4 regions of the Scandinavium sp. M-37 genome follow, and region 1 is predicted to be linked to each of the others. Evidence: predicted binding sites of a transcription regulator. Region 1 holds the regulator's gene; each other region holds the start of a gene.

The links. Region 1 encodes PurR, which represses purine synthesis genes. Its sites were predicted from a motif close to CANGCAAACGTTTGCNTG; they were not measured.
Region 2: ACG0Z5_RS11985 (nucleoside-specific channel-forming protein Tsx) is a predicted target of PurR. The motif match lies at 2,008-2,025, and genes of this name have one in related genera.
Region 3: glyA (serine hydroxymethyltransferase) is a predicted target of PurR. The motif match lies at 2,171-2,188, and genes of this name have one in related genera.
Region 4: pyrC (dihydroorotase) is a predicted target of PurR. The motif match lies at 2,600-2,617, and genes of this name have one in related genera.

The regions. Positions count from the first base shown of each region.
Region 1 is NZ_JBIGIN010000001.1:16,599-20,812, forward strand. Features, by position in the region: gene punC (purine nucleoside transporter PunC) at 1-536, opposite strand, end outside; gene punR (DNA-binding transcriptional activator PunR) at 644-1,555, shown strand; gene purR (HTH-type transcriptional repressor PurR) at 1,574-2,599, opposite strand; gene ACG0Z5_RS00110 (YnhF family membrane protein) at 2,893-2,982, shown strand; gene ACG0Z5_RS00115 (MFS transporter) at 3,159-4,214, shown strand, end outside.
Region 2 is NZ_JBIGIN010000014.1:45,924-50,137, reverse strand. Features, by position in the region: gene ribD (bifunctional diaminohydroxyphosphoribosylaminopyrimidine deaminase/5-amino-6-(5-phosphoribosylamino)uracil reductase RibD) at 1-717, opposite strand, end outside; gene nrdR (transcriptional regulator NrdR) at 721-1,170, opposite strand; gene ACG0Z5_RS11990 (DUF3251 domain-containing protein) at 1,314-1,856, shown strand; gene ACG0Z5_RS11985 (nucleoside-specific channel-forming protein Tsx) at 2,164-3,060, shown strand; gene ACG0Z5_RS11980 (M24 family metallopeptidase) at 3,163-4,214, opposite strand, start outside.
Region 3 is NZ_JBIGIN010000010.1:92,805-97,018, forward strand. Features, by position in the region: gene ACG0Z5_RS09685 (hypothetical protein) at 1-551, shown strand, start outside; gene glyA (serine hydroxymethyltransferase) at 800-2,053, opposite strand; gene hmpA (NO-inducible flavohemoprotein) at 2,359-3,537, shown strand; gene cadC (lysine decarboxylation/transport transcriptional activator CadC) at 3,630-4,214, shown strand, end outside.
Region 4 is NZ_JBIGIN010000008.1:128,414-132,627, reverse strand. Features, by position in the region: gene solA (N-methyl-L-tryptophan oxidase) at 1-509, opposite strand, end outside; gene bssS (biofilm formation regulator BssS) at 626-880, opposite strand; gene dinI (DNA damage-inducible protein I) at 1,181-1,426, opposite strand; gene pyrC (dihydroorotase) at 1,503-2,549, opposite strand; gene ACG0Z5_RS08685 (lipoprotein) at 2,677-3,237, opposite strand; gene mdtH (multidrug efflux MFS transporter MdtH) at 3,344-4,214, opposite strand, start outside.

The sequences.
Region 1 (4,214 bases):
GCCGGGATCATCAGTACCAGGGTAATGGCAAACAGAGTGGCGAAAATCATCTGCCATTCGAAGTGGTGCAGGATCCAACTCCCGAGCAGCGGAGCCAACGCCGGGGAAAGCCCTACCAGCGGCATCACCGTCGCGAAAATGCGGTTAGTGCGCTCCGCCGGATAGTAATCGGTCACCATCGCCTGCCAGGTGACGGCAGCGGCACACACGCCGAAGGCCTGAATAAAGCGCAGCACCAGCAGCGTGGTGGCGTCCCTTACCCACAGCATGCCGATACAGCCGATGGCAAAAATGGCCAGCCCGGTCAGCAGAATGGGTTTCCGACCATATCGGTCGGACAACGGTCCCCACAGCAGCTGGGCAAACGCGAATCCGGCCAGGAACAGGCTCAGGCTGGCGCTAACGGCTGCCGCCGGTGTCTGTAAGTCATTCTGAATTACCGCAAAAGCGGGCAAATACATATCGGTCGCCAGAAAACCGAGCACGCTCAGGCCCGCTAGCCAGCATAAAAATCCTTTACCAGGAAGCTTGTTCATTTTATTTCTCGTCGCAGGTGTACATGGCAGCAGAGTGTAGGGAGTGCAACTTCGCTTGTGAAACGCTAATATTTGGCTGATGGAATCAAATTTTTTGTAGGCAGCCTATGTGGTCAGAATATTCGCTTGAAGTCGTGGACGCCGTGGCGCGTAACGGCAGCTTCACCTCCGCCGCGCAGGAGTTGCACCGTGTGCCTTCTGCGGTCAGTTATACCGTCCGTCAGCTGGAGGAGTGGCTGGCGGTTCCACTGTTTGAACGACGGCATCGCGACGTCGAATTAACGCCCGCGGGGGCGTGGTTTTTGAAGGAGGGGCGATCTGTTATCAAAAAAATGCAGATCACCCGCCAGCAGTGCCAGCAAATTGCCAACGGCTGGCGCGGCAGTCTGGCGATTGCCGTGGATAACATTGTTCGACCGGAGCGCACCCGGCAATTGATTGTCGATTTTTATCGCCACTTTCAGGACGTCGAACTGTGCGTGTTCCAGGAAGTGTTCAACGGCGTGTGGGATGCGTTATCCGACGGGCGTGTCGAACTGGCGATTGGTGCCACACAGGCGATCCCGGTCGGGGGACGTTACGCGTTTCGCGATATGGGAATGCTGAGCTGGAACTGTGTGGTCTCCAGCCGACATCCGCTGGCGCAAATGCGCGGTCCGCTGAGTGATGACGTGTTGCGCACCTGGCCATCATTGGTGCGCGAAGACACCTCACGCTCATTGCCCAAACGCATCACCTGGCTGCTGGATAACCAGAAACGGATTGTCGTGCCGGACTGGGAGTCGTCCGCGACCTGTTTATCTGCCGGTTTATGCGCCGGAATGGTGCCTACGCACTTTGCCCGACCGTACATCGATAGCGGTGAGTGGGTGGCGCTGGAACTGGAAAATCCGTTCCCGGATGCGGCGTGTTGCCTGACCTGGCAACAAAATGATATGTCACCAGCGTTAAGCTGGCTGCTGGACTATCTGGGGGACAGCGAAACGCTGAATAAAGAGTGGTTGCAGGAGCCGGAATAACCGGCCCCTGAGAGGTGATTAGCGGCGATAGTCGCGGAACGGACCGTCGGCCACCGAGCGGCGTTCGATCAGACGCGGATGCACCTCAATCGACTGCGACTCTTCACGTTTGTTGACGATCCTGTCGAGCAGCATGTCGAAAGCGGCTTCGCCCAGCGAATCTTTTGGCTGGTGAATGGTGGTTAACGCTGGGGTAAAGAACCGGGCGTTGCGCACATTGTCGTAACCGATAACGGAGATATCTTGCGGCACGCGTAAACCCATCTCGTCAGCGGCACACAAGGCACCCATCGCCATGATGTCGCCGCCGCAGAAGACGGCGGTAGGGCGCGGCTGTTGCGCAAGGATCTGCTGCATTGCGCGATAACCAGATTCCGGCTCGAAGTCGCCCTGCACGATCCAGTTTTCAGGCACGTTAATCTGCGCTTCTTCCATCGCTTTCATAAAGCCCGCCAGACGACCCGCCCCGGTGTTGCGCTCCATTGGGCCAGGGATCGCCCCAATTTCTCGGTGACCGCGTTCGACCAGATAACGTCCGGCCAGATAGCCGCCCTGGAAAGCGTTATCAATCACGGAGTCGGTAAAATCGGCTTTTGATTCTCCCCAGTCCATTACCACCATCGGAATGTGGCGATACTCTTCCAGCATGTCGAGTACCGACTGCGGGTACTCAGAACACATCACCAGCAGACCATCGACGCGTTTTTGCGCCATCATCGACAGATACGCCTGCTGCTTTTCGAGGTTATTCCAGGCGTTACCCAGAATCAGGGTATAGCCTTTTTCGAAGCAGCTTTTCTCAACGGCTTCAATGATCTCGGCAAAATAAGCGGCTTCGCTGCTGGTCGCCAGCAGGCCAATAGTCTTGGTGTGATTGACCTTCAGGCTGCGCGCCACGGCGCTTGGCGAGTAGTGCAGCTCTTTGATGGCTGCCCATACCGCGTTGCGGGTTTCTTCCGCTACGAAGCGAGTCTTGTTAATTACATGTGATACAGTTGTAGTGGAAACGTTTGCGCGTTTCGCTACATCTTTAATTGTTGCCATTCGTTCTCACTCCAGACCCTTTCCTTACGCCTGATTATCGACACGAAAACGTTTGCCTTTACACACCCTGGATACAATTCATTTGAATTGCGGTACGCCGGGAAACGACACAGAACGACGGGAGGGGGTCAATGGCTGCTACGCTTTTAAATTAGCGTGGAATTTTGTCTGATTCTTACGGAAAGGGAAAGAGAAAAATCGTTATGCGCCGAAAACCTGCGAGATTTTTGCGTATGATTGTGCAAAAATGAGCAGGCTCACTTTTGTTGTGGGGATTAAAAGGAGAAAAATTGATGAGTACCGACCTGAAGCTCTCTTTAATGACGACCGTAATTGCTCTGGCCGTGATCGTGGCCGCCGGGCTGACCGCCGTACTGCACTGATTTACCCGGAGGGAGAGACCTCTTCCTCCTTCACATATCCCTTCTGATTGTTATCAAATTCGCAAAAAACTTTTGCCATTTTGTTTACTTCTGTTTTTTTGTGATTGATGTCATGCTTTTGACTTCTGTTTTTGCACCATCTCCCTTCCTGGAGGATGGCTGACCGGAGTCGTTACATGAAAATCAATTTTCCCCTGCTGGCCTTAGCGATAGGGGCGTTTGCCATAGGCACCACGGAGTTTTCGCCGATGGGCCTGCTGCCGGTGATTGCCAAAGGCGTCGATGTCTCTATTCCCGTGGCGGGAATGCTGATCAGTGCTTATGCCATTGGTGTGATGGTCGGTGCACCGCTGATGACGCTGCTGCTCTCCCATCGCGCACGGCGTAATGCGCTTATTTTCCTGATGGCGATTTTCACTCTCGGTAATGTGCTCTCGGCTATCGCGCCGGATTACACCACGCTGCTGCTGTCGCGCATTATTACCAGCCTGAACCACGGGGCATTCTTTGGACTTGGCTCGGTAGTGGCCGCCAGCGTTGTGCCGAAACACAAACAGGCTAGCGCGGTGGCAACCATGTTTATGGGGTTGACTGTCGCCAACATCGGCGGGGTTCCGGCGGCAACCTGGCTCGGGGAAACCATCGGCTGGCGGATGTCGTTCCTGGCAACGGCTGGTCTGGGCCTGGTGGCGATGCTCAGTCTGTGGTTCTCACTGCCAAAAGGTAGCAGCGGTGAACGCCCGAATGTGAAACAGGAACTGTCGGTGCTGATGCGTCCACAGGTGCTGACGGCCCTGTTGACCACCGTGCTCGGCGCAGGCGCGATGTTCACCCTGTACACCTACATTTCGCCAGTGCTGCATACCCTGACGTCGGCATCTCCGCTGTTTATTACCGCGATGCTGGTATTGATTGGGGTTGGTTTCTCGCTGGGTAACTATCTGGGCGGCAAGTTTGCCGACCGTTCGGTGACCGGCACGCTGAAAGGCTTCTTGTTGCTGCTGATTGTTATCATGGTGTCGATTCCATGGCTGGCGCAGAGCGAAATTGGCGCGGCCGTGAGCATGGTTGTCTGGGGTGCCGCGACCTTCGCGGTGGTGCCTCCGTTGCAAATGCGCGTTATGCGCGTGGCCCATGAAGCGCCTGGCCTGTCGTCATCGGTGAATATCGGGGCGTTCAATCTGGGGAATGCGCTGGGCGCGGCCGCGGGCGGGGCGGTAATTTCCGGCGGT
Region 2 (4,214 bases), on a different contig from region 1:
GGTGACGCGGTTTTGCCGGTCGATAACGATGCGGATCGGCTGGCGCAGATTTTCCTGCGGATAGCGCGTCTGCACCTCGGCATTGAGTTCGTCCCAACGCACCGTCAGGGCCGGATTATCAGCCAGCACCGTCGCGTCGGTGGTCAAAATTGCGTGGCTTTCCGCACGTAAACGCTGCACATCGCGGCGTGCCTGCGGGGAAGTAATCCACTGGCTTTCACCACTGGCCATTGCCGTGCGGCCATCCAGCGATGCACCCAGTTTAAGCTGAATATAAGGAAAACCAGTGCGCATCCGCTTGAGGAAGCCTTTATTCAGGGCTTCCGCTTCACTCATCATCAGCCCGTGGCTGACCTCGATGCCTTCCTGTTGCAGACGATACAGCCCGCGCCCCGCCACCTGCGGATTCGGGTCCTGCATGGCAGCGACCACCCGGCTGATGCCTGCAGTAATCAGCGCTTCGCAGCACGGCGGAGTGCGCCCATGATGGCTGCAGGGTTCGAGGGTGACATAGGCGGTCGCCCCTTTGGCTTTCTCGCCCGCCATGCGCAAGGCGTGGACTTCGGCGTGCGGTTCCCCGGCGCGGTAATGGGCGCCTTCCCCGACGATTTCGCCGTCTTTCACAATCACGCAGCCGACGCGCGGATTCGGATGGGTGGTAAACCGCCCCTCAGCCGCCAGTTTTAGCGCGCGCGCCATGTACATTTCGTCGTGCATCGATCAGTCCTGTAAGCGGGCGATTTCTTCGCCAAACTCTTTAATGTCTTCGAAGCTGCGATAGACGGAAGCAAAGCGGATATAGGCCACTTTATCGAGTTTTTTGAGCTGCTCCATCACCAGGTTGCCAATTTGTTTGCTCGGCACTTCGCGTTCGCCGGTAGCGCGCAGCTGCGATTTAATATGATTCACCGCCATTTCGACGTCATCAGAACTGACCGGGCGCTTTTCCAGCGCTTTCTGTAAACCGCTGCGCAATTTGTCTTCATTAAAAGGTTCGCGGACATCGTTGCTTTTCACCACCCGCGGCATCACCAGTTCTGCCACTTCAAAAGTGGTAAAACGTTCGTTACACACCAGGCACTGACGGCGGCGGCGTACAGAGGAGCCTTCCCCGACCAGACGGGAGTCGATCACTTTGGTATCTACGGCTAAACAAAATGGGCAATGCATGGCGCGTCCTGACGATGAATAATCACATTTTCCTATTTTACCACGAGCCACCCGGCTGCGTCATTTTGAGACAAAGCCCCGATGGCAACCCGAACGATACTGCTACCATTACTCTCGACAGAATACCGTAAGGAACCCTAACGATGACACGACGTTTACTTCGACTTCTGGCGCTGGGAAGCCTGTTTACCCTGAGCGCCTGTGCACAGCAGCGAGAAGTTCACCAGATGCAGCAGAGCGTCAGCGCGCTGAATCAGGATATGACCAAGCTTAATCAGGAAACGGTAAAAATTACCCAGCAAAACGCACTGAATGCCAAATCGGCCAGCGGCGTTTACCTGTTACCGGGCTCCAATACTCCGGCGCGACTGGAAAGCCAGATTGGCACCCTGCGGATGTCGCTGATGAATATCGCGCAAAATGCTGACGGCATGCGTGCTACGCTGCGTATTCAAGGCGAATCGAACGATCCGCTCCCGGCGTTTAGTGGCACCGTAGAATGGGGTCTGATTCAGGGCACTACCGACAGCTATCAGGAAGTGAACGTCAAAAATCAGCTGATTAATGCCCCGGCCAGCCTTCTTGCCCCGAGCGATGTGGATATTCCGCTTCAGTTGAGCGGCAGCGATCCGAAACAACCGGTCTTTGTTCGCGTCCATGACATTCAGCCTGTGAATACGCCGTAACCCATTGTGGCCGGATAGCGTCTGTTATCCGGTTCTTTCTTCTTCTTTACTCACCCTTCGACACCGGCAGCAATCCTTTCTGTTTTTCAGAAAACCCTGGAAACATCCGCGATAATCCGTACAATTCCCGCCGTCAAAGTACGCAAACGTGAACGCAATCGATTACGTACTTGAGAGAATTGTGAAACACCACATATTTTTGTGAGCAATGATTCTTATAATAGGCCTCGCAGAAAACAGTTACATTTAGAAACGCCCCAGCGTTTTTTTTCACTCCCCGAAAGGGATTTCAAAAAGTGGCATTATTATGAAAAAAACATTACTTGCAGCCGGTGCAGTGCTCGCGCTTTCCACGTCTTTCACGGCAGGTGCAGCTGAAAACAACAGCAAACCAGAGTATGTCTCTGACTGGTGGCACCAGAGCGTCAACGTGGTAGGCAGCTACCACACCCGTTTTGGACCGAAAATCAATAATGACGTTTACCTGGAATATGAAGCGTTTGCCAAGAAAGATTGGTTCGACTTCTACGGCTATATCGATATCCCAAAAACCTTCGGTGCGGGTAATGGTAACGACACCGGTATCTGGGATGACGGTTCACGCATGTTTATGGAAATTGAGCCACGTTTTTCCATTGATAAGCTGACCGGCACCAGCCTGGCCTTCGGTCCGTTCAAAGAGTGGTACTTCGCGAACAACTACATCTATGACATGGGCGCGCACGGCAACGATGCCAGCAAGCAAAGCACCTGGTACATGGGTCTGGGTACCGATATTGATACCGGTCTGCCGATGAGTCTGTCTCTGAACGTGTATGCCAAATACCAGTGGCAGAACTACGGTGCTGCGAACGAAAACGAGTGGGACGGTTACCGCTTCAAGGTGAAATACTTTGTGCCGATCACCCAACTGTGGGGCGGCCAGCTGAGCTATATCGGCTTCACCAACTTTGACTGGGGTTCAGATCTCGGCAACGAAGATTTCCGCGACCTGAATGGTAAGAAAGCGCGTACCAATAACTCCATCGCGTCCAGCCACATCCTGGCGCTGAACTACGATCACTGGCACTACTCGGTAGTCGCACGTTACTGGCACAACGGTGGCCAGTGGAATGACGACGCAAGCCTGAACTTCGGCGACGGCGACTTCAGCGTTCGTTCTACTGGCTGGGGTGGTTATCTGGTTGTGGGTTACAACTTCTGATGCTGAAAGCCCGGCAGCGCTTGCTTGCCGGGCCTACGTTCGAGTTTATGCTCTGCCATAGGCCCCGTTGTAGACCCGGTAAGCCGTTAGCGCCACCGGGCGTTACATACAGCTGAGCGCCCGAGTGGGGTCCAGCAGCCAAGGCCGCAGATATCCCACGGTATTGGAAAACGGCAGCACGCATTCCGGCAAGCGAATGCCCACTTCACGTTCAATAAACGCCCTTCTCGCCTGAACTCGTGCCCACAGTTGCGGATAATCAGCAGCAAGTTGTGCTCGCAACGCCTCATCCGCCAGCGCTACCGTATCTTCGATGCTCGCTCCACCGTAGCCGGGTCGGGAAGGAATGATATCAATTTGCAGCAGCATCCCGCTGGCAAGTGGGATAGCGGAATCGGCTGACACCGGGGAGCACAGCCACTCTTCATCCGCCACCAGATGCCCCGGATTCAGATGCCAGTGATAGTCCACCTTCGGTAACACATTTTCGATTAGCTGATACAGCTCGCCGCCGGTCATTCCCGGGCGAATGTTTTCCAGCCACGCCACCACCGCTCGAAAATAGGGAATAGCCACTATCTCAAGATAATCGCTGACCGCGTCGGGTAACTGTGCCGCAGATTCAACCACGTAAGCGCCCCGGCTGCTCAGCCCACCTTTATAACTGGTGGTCAGTGAAAATTTATCCCCCAGCTGCACCGTTTTATCTCCGGGGTAAAGATTCGCATGGGCGAAACGCTCCCCGGTGGCGGCAATCATCACCACGTTATTCGGCTGACCGTCGGCCGCCAGCAGGCTGGCAATCTGCTTTTCCGTTTTGCCCGGCGCAACGGCATTCAGTGCGCGGAGAATAGCCGTCGACGCCAGATTGGCCCCGTATTCATAATGCGCCAGTTCATTGGCATTATTGATAACGCGTGCGCCAGAAGCCGGAGAGATAAACACCCCAGTCGCATTGCGCAACTCGGCCCCCGGGGCCGCATCACGGATAGCGTCGACGATAAACGACGGGATGTCGAACATCTGCCGGGGGTTGTCGTTCACGCCGGTAAACAGCTTCCAGCCCGCCAGGCCGAGGGTTTTTCCGCCCGTGATGCCAGCCGCCTGCAAGATTTCGGGCAGTGATTGGGTGTTATCCATTGGCTGATTGGGTA
Region 3 (4,214 bases), on a different contig from region 1:
TCAAAGTGCCCACCATTGAGACTTATTCGCAGGCTACGACAATCCCGCCGATGCGGGTGGTTCAGGAGAGTATTGCCCCCCACCACCCGCGTAGCGATTTGCAGGGAGAACAGCAGTTGATGCAGACCTTCACCCTAACGCAGCCGGATTTACCTAAGCTCGATTTCTGGCTGTCTGAACGCTATGTCGATGCTGTGCCGGGGGATAATTTGCGTTTACGCCTGGTGGTGTTAGATGCCAGTGGCCAGCCTGCTCAAACGCTGTTTACCGCTGCGCTGCCGCCGTTTAATCTCCCTTCTCGCCCGGCGATCTATTCCCTGTTCCCGCGCCTGACCGGGCTGGATACCGCGAAACGCTATGCCCTGATCTTCAGTTCAGAAGGATCGACCTCACAGCTTTCGGGAAAAAACAGCTACGCTATCGCAGTCAGCACAAATAATCCTTACCCAAACGGCGAACTTCGCCATTCTGTCGACCTCGGGAAAAGCTGGCAGACCGATACCGGCCAGGATCTCCTATTTGCGCTCTATAGCAGTGCACTCGTCAAATGAGGAATGAAATCATGTTCAAAGCTGTAGCGATCGTGTGTGGAATGTTATTAGCGGGATGCGCCGCCCAGAGCGGCAGCACGCCGCCCCCTATGTCGCCGATGGACGAGTGCCGACAGGCGCAACAAAGCGGCGACACCACGACCATTGCGCAGAAGTGTGCGGCCATCATGCGGGACCAATAGCGCTGAAAACAACAAAGCCCACGCAAGGTGGGCTTTGAATCAACTGACAAATTCAGTACAGGAACGTTACGCGTAAACCGGGAAACGGGCGCAGATATCCAGCACTTTACCTTTGACGCGCTCAATAACCGCTTCGTCATTGATATTGTCCAGCACGTCACACATCCAGCCAGCCAGCTCTTTCGCTTCGGCTTCTTTGAAACCGCGACGGGTGATTGCCGGGGAACCGATGCGGATCCCGGAGGTCACGAACGGGCTCTTCGGATCGTTTGGTACGCTGTTTTTGTTAACGGTAATGTTGGCACGGCCAAGGGCTGCGTCAGCTTCTTTACCGGTCAGGTTTTTATCGACCAGATCGAGTAAGAACAGATGGTTCTCAGTGCCGCCGGAGACCACTTTAAAGCCGCGATCCAGGAACACGGCCACCATCGCTTTGGCGTTTTTAGCAACCTGCTGCTGGTAAACCTTGAACTCTGGCTCCATCGCTTCTTTCAGCGCGACCGCTTTCGCCGCGATAACGTGCATCAGTGGACCGCCCTGCGCGCTTGGGAACACGGCAGAGTTCAGCTTTTTATACAGATCTTCATCGCCACCTTTGGCCAGAATCAGACCGCCACGTGGGCCTGCCAGGGTTTTGTGAGTGGTGGTGGTGACAACGTGAGCATGTGGAACCGGGTTAGGGTAAACGCCAGCGGCAATCAGACCCGCCACGTGCGCCATGTCGACGAACAGGTAGGCGCCGATGCTGTCAGCGATTTCACGCATTTTAGCCCAGTCAACCACGCCGGAATAGGCAGAGAAGCCACCGATGATCATCTTCGGTTTGTGGGTCTGCGCCTGCTTGGCCATGTCTTCATAGTCAATTTTACCGGACTCATCAATACCGTAAGGGATGATGTTGTACAGCTTGCCGGAGAAGTTAACCGGGGAACCGTGCGTCAGGTGACCACCCTGCGCCAGGTTCATACCCAGCACGGTATCACCCGGCTGCAGCAGAGCGGTATAAACGGCGAAGTTGGCCTGAGAACCGGAGTGCGGCTGGACGTTAGCGTAGTCGGCGCCGAACAGCTCTTTGGCACGATCGATAGCCAGCTGTTCAACGATATCCACGTATTCACACCCGCCGTAATAGCGTTTGCCCGGGTAGCCTTCTGCGTACTTGTTGGTTAACTGAGAACCCTGAGCCTGCATCACACGCGGGCTGGTGTAGTTTTCGGAGGCGATCAGTTCGATGTGCTCTTCCTGACGTACTTTTTCCTGCTCCATAGCCTGCCACAGTTCGGCATCATAATCGGCAATGTTCATTTCACGCTTTAACATCTCGCTTCTCCTGACTCAGCTAACAGTAGTTTTACCGCTAAAAAAGGGGGCCCGTTTGGGCAACGGCGAACAGTATAACTGATAAGTTCTGTGATAACAGGTCTTGACAAACGATTTTACGCAAACGATTACCTACGCACCCGGCAAGGGTTTGAGCCATAAAGCCTCGCCCTGCTCAAGCGGATTTCTTTTCAGGTTTGTGATGCAAATTTTTCACCTGACAGCGAACCCTTTACAGGGTAGGGGTATTTTTATAAGATGCATTTCAGATGCATTATTAAGAATAACCTCAAAAGGACATTGCTATGCTCGACGCCCAAACCATCGCCACGGTAAAAGCCACCATTCCCCTGCTGGTCGAAACTGGCCCAAAACTCACCGCCCACTTTTACGAAAGAATGTTCGCTCATAACCCGGAGCTGAAAGAGATCTTCAATATGAGCAACCAGCGCAACGGCGATCAGCGTGAAGCGCTGTTCAACGCCATTGCCGCCTACGCCAGCAATATTGAAAATCTGCCTGCCCTGCTGCCTGCGGTGGAAAAAATTGCCCAGAAGCACACCAGTTTCCAGATTAAACCTGAGCAGTACGATATTGTCGGTGGCCATCTGCTGGCGACGCTCGACGAACTGTTCAGCCCGGGTCAGGAAGTGCTGGACGCGTGGGGGAAAGCCTACGGCGTGCTGGCCGGGGTGTTTATTCAACGCGAAGGTGAGATCTATAAAGATAACGCCGCGAAAAACGGCGGCTGGGCAGGCACCCGTCCGTTCCGGATTGTCAGCAAGACGCCGCAAAGCGCGCTGATCACCGCCTTTGAATTTGCCCCGGTTGACGGCGGTGCCGTGGCGGACTATCAGCCGGGTCAATACGTCGGCGTGTGGCTGAAGCCGGAGGGTTTCGCCCATCAGGAGATTCGCCAGTACTCCCTCACCCGCCAGCCGAACGGCAAAAATTATCGTGTTGCGGTGAAGCGCGAAAACGGCGGTCAGGTTTCAGAATGGCTGCACGATCAGGCGCGCGTGGGCGATACCGTGCATCTGGCAGCTCCGGCGGGTGATTTCTTTATGTCAGTCGATGCCACTACCCCCGTGACGCTGATTTCCGCCGGGGTCGGTCAGACACCCATGTTAGCCATGCTCGACACCCTGGCCCACCGCGTACACCCGGCGCAGGTGAACTGGTTCCACGCCGCTGAAAATGGCGCGGTTCACGCCTTCGCGCAAGAAGTGACCGCGCTGGGGGCAATGCTGCCGCGCTTCCGGTCACACGTCTGGTACAACACGCCAGCGGATGCCGACGTGTTCGACAGTCACGGCCTGATGGATTTAGCGGCTCATGAAGGCTCGTTCAGCGATCCGGCGATGCAGTTTTACCTCTGCGGCCCGGTGGGCTTTATGCAGTTCGCAGCACAACAGCTGGTGACGTTGGGTATTAGCGCAGATAACATCCACTACGAGTGCTTCGGCCCGCATAAAGTCCTGTAAGCCCCGGATTCACCCTTCGCAGGTCAAAAAAGGGGGTACCCGGGTATGATATGATTAAGACTTTCCTGCAGTCATATTTGGGCCCCTTTTTTATGCAACAACCTGTTGTCCTCATTGGAGAATGGCTGGTTTCGCCTGCCATTAACCAGATAAGCCGTCAGGGTCGCCAGCTTACCCTTGAACCGCGCTTAATCGATCTTCTGGTCTACTTTGCCCATCATCCCGATGAAGTCCTGAGCCGGGATGAGCTTATCGACAACGTCTGGACGCGCAACGTGGTGACCAGCCACGTCGTGACCCAGAGTATTTCTGAGCTGCGCAAGTCGCTCAAAGATGGCGATGACAGCAGCCCCGAATACATTGTTACGGTGCCCAAGCGCGGCTATAAGCTGACCGCCACCGTAATGTGGTGTACGGAAGAAGGGAAAGAATTAACCCCGGTCACGCCGACGGTTCTCCCAACGCCCGCCCCCACTGAATCTGCCGCTACCTCACAGCCGATGCCGTCTCCTACCGCGCCCACACCCGTGCCGGAAAAACGCCGCAGCGTAACCACCTGGTGGGTCTGGGGTCTGTTCCTGCTGGCACTGTTCAGCTGCGTGGGGCTGGTGGCGATGTCGACCATTGATTCACATCCGCCGGTAACTAAAACCCGTCTGCTGCTGAACCCGCGTGAT
Region 4 (4,214 bases), on a different contig from region 1:
GGGCAGTTAAACAACTGCGCGCAACCGGCTTCGCGGGCCAGTTCAACCCACGCTTTGACGGCGCGTTCGCTGCGCAGCACGCCCGATGCCGGTTCAAAGAGGCCGATGTAGTCGTCGGGGACGCGAATTTCAGGCCAGCGGGCCATCAGCGTCTGGGCGTCGAGTTTTTCAACGTTCAGGCCAAACTGTTCCGCGCTTTGAGCGACGTTCGCCAGGAACGATGAATGGGCGGGGCCGAGATTAATCACCCCGGTTTGCTCGAAGATCTCTTCCCCGCTGAGCTGGGCCAGCTCATCCCACAGCGTTTGCGCGCGTAGAACCATTGGGACGTATTTTTCACCTTCACCATAGGCATGGCGAATCAGGCGGGTATCACCGTGATGGCTGCCTTCGGCGTGCGGGGGCAAGTGCGCATCGGTCATCAGGACTGAAAGCCCGGCGCGGGAGGCATAATAACCGGCGGCAGCGCCGACAGACCCGCTGCCGATAATAATTAAGTCATAGTTCATGCGTATGTCCTGGGCATCTTCTTTATTAGCAGGGTAATTAATCTGTTTCTGTCTGACAAGGCAAAATAATAAGGCACCCGATGGGTGCCTGTTGAGTGAATTTTCAGCATTAAGCGCTAATGCCTTCGATACTCGTTTTCCTGGTAATCGCCGGATTCAATTTTGGCGATGCCCGCTTCTAAAATAGAAATAAACTGGCGGGCGACATCGGTCGTTAACCATAGCGTTTGACCGATTTCTGCTTCGTGCTGACTCGATTGTGTGGGGTTCTGGTAGTGCAGGCGCAGCATCAGCGCGTCGTAGCTGTCTACGGTACTGATGTCCCATCCGATGAGGGGATGGGTCTGGATGACTTCATTATTCTTTTCCATCATAACCCCTTATTAACGTGTTAAAAGACACTGGTTCGAGGTTCAATGCGTGTTTTCTGAAGCAAACTAATTATATCAACAACTAAGAAAATATTCGAATTTTTAGGTAACCCGCAACCTCTTTTTCCTCCTCATCCGTTTTTTTGAACAATAAAACGGCATTTAGTTCGTTATTTTTTAATCGCACAGCGATGCAATAAGAAAAAGAGCAAAAAAGGCGCAGAAAAGGAATAAAAAAGCCGGGGCGACCCGGCAAAAGATTACATAATGATGGAGCGTTTTTTAATCAGATAACCTGCTCTATGCAGGGTTAAACCAGTCGTCTGCGCTTTCCCAGGTTTCCTGAAGGATTTCGCTGATGCGGTCTTTGTCTTCTTTGGCACCGCCAAGAACGGTAAGATTATTGCCTGCGGCATAGCGCACGCTGACCTGGCCGTTTTGGTCAGGAAACTGGTCGTGAATACGGCGAGAAAGCTCGGTAGTTAGCGCATCAATAGCGCCAGCGGGTAGGACAGTCGTTTTGGCAATGGTCACTTCAATACGCATAATTTGCCCCCTGTTGAATATACTGGATATTTATACAGTCACTTTATGCATTTTACAACAGGGGACAGGTACTTATTTAGCCTTTGACGCTCCAGCGCACGGTTTCACCCGCCAGGAACGGGATCAGCGTGTCATCGGTCAGGGCGATACTCTCGACCACCTGGCTTTCAGTGCGCTCCAGTTCGATAACGCTTTCATTCACCGGCAGGCCATAGAAACGCGGGCCGTTCAGCGAGCAGAACGCTTCAAAGTGTTGCAAGGCGTTCATCTCTTCGAACACGGTCGCATAGCTCCCCAACGCCGTAGGGGCGTTAAAACAGCCCGCACAGCCGCAGCTGGCTTCTTTGCGATGACGGGCGTGCGGCGCGGAGTCGGTCCCGAGGAACGCACGCTCAAAGCCGCTGGCGACCAGTTCACGCAGCGCCTGCTGGTGAACGTTGCGCTTCAAAATCGGCAGGCAGTACAGGTGAGGGCGCACGCCGCCGACCAGCATGTGGTTACGGTTAAACATCAGGTGTTGAGGGGTGATGGTCGCGGCCAGCAGTTCGTTTCCGTCGCGGACGTACTCGGCGGCATCTTTGGTGGTGATATGTTCGAACACCACTTTTAGACCCGGCAGACGCTGACGCATCGGCTCCATCACCGTTTCAATGAAGCGTGCTTCCCGGTCGAAAATGTCAATATCCGCGTGTGTCACTTCGCCATGAACCAGCAGCGGCATCCCCAGCTTCTGCATCCGTTCCAGCACCGGCATAATGGCATCAATGCTGGTCACGCCGTGGCTGGAGTTAGTGGTGGCATTGGCCGGATAGAGTTTAGCCGCGGTAAACACGCCTTCGTTAAACCCGCGCTCCAGCTCGTTCGGGTCGAGCGTGTCGGTTAAATAGCAGGTCATCAGTGGGGTAAAATCGTGGCCCGCCGGAACGGCGTCAAGAATGCGCTGACGGTAGCTTATCGCCGCGTCAACCGTGGTGATAGGCGGCACCAGGTTTGGCATCACAATCGCCCGGCCATACACTTCACTGGTATAGGGCACGACGGTTTTGAGCATATCGCCATCACGCAGATGGATATGCCAGTCGTCGGGACGGCGGATTTTCAGTCGCTGGGATTGTGCTGTCATGGAAGGCTCCGGCTGGTTGAGAAGGCTATTTTTGCCGGGAGCTAAGGTTAAACGGAATCGTTTTCCTTTGCACTCCTTTCCGTGAAAAAAAACGGGCACCGAAGTGCCCGTTTCTAAAACAGTGTGATTAATTGGTCAGCGGGATGATGATTTCGCCAGGCTTAACCTCAATTCCTTTCGCGTATTTCTTCGCCAGAGCCTCACCTTCGCTGGCATCTTCACGCAGAACGTAGGCAGGCTGCGTGTTGAAGTAGCTGCGCAGCGACTGGTTCAGATAGGGCATCATGGTTTGCACCACCGACTGCATTTTCTCCGGCTGGACTTTGGCATCCACCACTTCCATTTCCTGCAGGAAAATCGCCCCTTTCTCTTTATTGAACACCGGCAGCGCTTTCAGTTTCAGGTTAATGGTCGCTTTCTGATTACCAAATAGCGAGGTCATATCCAGATTCGCGACCCCGTTAAGCGTGATTTTGTTCGGCTCTTCACGACCAATGGCGCTGGAGAGATTAGTCAGCACAATATGTGCATCCGCCACGCCCGGCAGGCCAATATCTTTGGAGAAATTGTTCCGCTTTTGCAGGGCCTGGTTAATCTCTTGCTCACTCACGGTGTACTGCGTTAGCTGATTACAGCCTACCACCAGGCCGCTCACAATCAGCGCGGCGACCATCAACAACTTTTTCATGGGGTTCCTCAACATGACGTCTTTGTCTCATCCTGACACAAAGCAGCATGCCCTGTCAGCCTAATGCGCACCAGCAGAATCCGCTGAATTGTTACCACTGTTAACATCAGGCCCCGGGTTCAACCATCCCGGTGGTGGCGCGTTTGGTACTGAATTGCCACCACAGCGCCAGGAAGGTGATGAAACCAATGACGCCGAGCATCGCCCACGGCAGCTCGGGCTGGTTAATGGCTTTGCCCGCATCAAACAGCCAGCCACCCCCGGCATAACCCAGGGCACCACCAAAGGCTAACCCCAAACGGCTGAAGCCCATATAGCTGCCACGCGCCCGTGGATCCGCCAGCTGGGCGCTCAGGGTTTCACGCGCCGGTTCAGCGATAATAGAGCCGATATAGAACACGCAAATCAGGGTGAACAGCTGTTGAAGATTGGCAGAAAGCCCGATCGGCAGCATCGCCACGGTCATGATCAGCAACCCGGCCATCAGACGGTGCTCGAGACGGAAGCGTTTCTCGCTCCAGCGAGCGATAGGGTAGAGCAGCGATAACGACAGCGTGGCTTCAATGGCGTACATCCATTTCACCGCCGCAGGCGTGCCCGCGATATCATTTACCATGATAGGCAACATCAGCATCACCTGCACCGCCAGCATGTAGTACCCGGTCAGGGTCAGCACATAAGTGACAAAACGTTTGTCACTCAGCACCCGCGAAAGGCCTTCGCGCACCGGCGTTTTGACCGTCGAGAGTTTCCACGCCGGGAGATACCAGGCGTTAAACGCGGCACAAAAAATAAACAGCACCGCGCCCACGCTGCACACCAGACGGAAATCATATTGCAGCAGCCAACTGCCGAGCAGGGCACCGATCACCGCCCCGGCGCTGTCTTGCATCATCAGCAGCGAAAAAAATCGCCCCCGCTGATTCGGCCTGACTAATTTGACCACCAGCGCGGCACGCGGCGGGTCAAACAGAGTG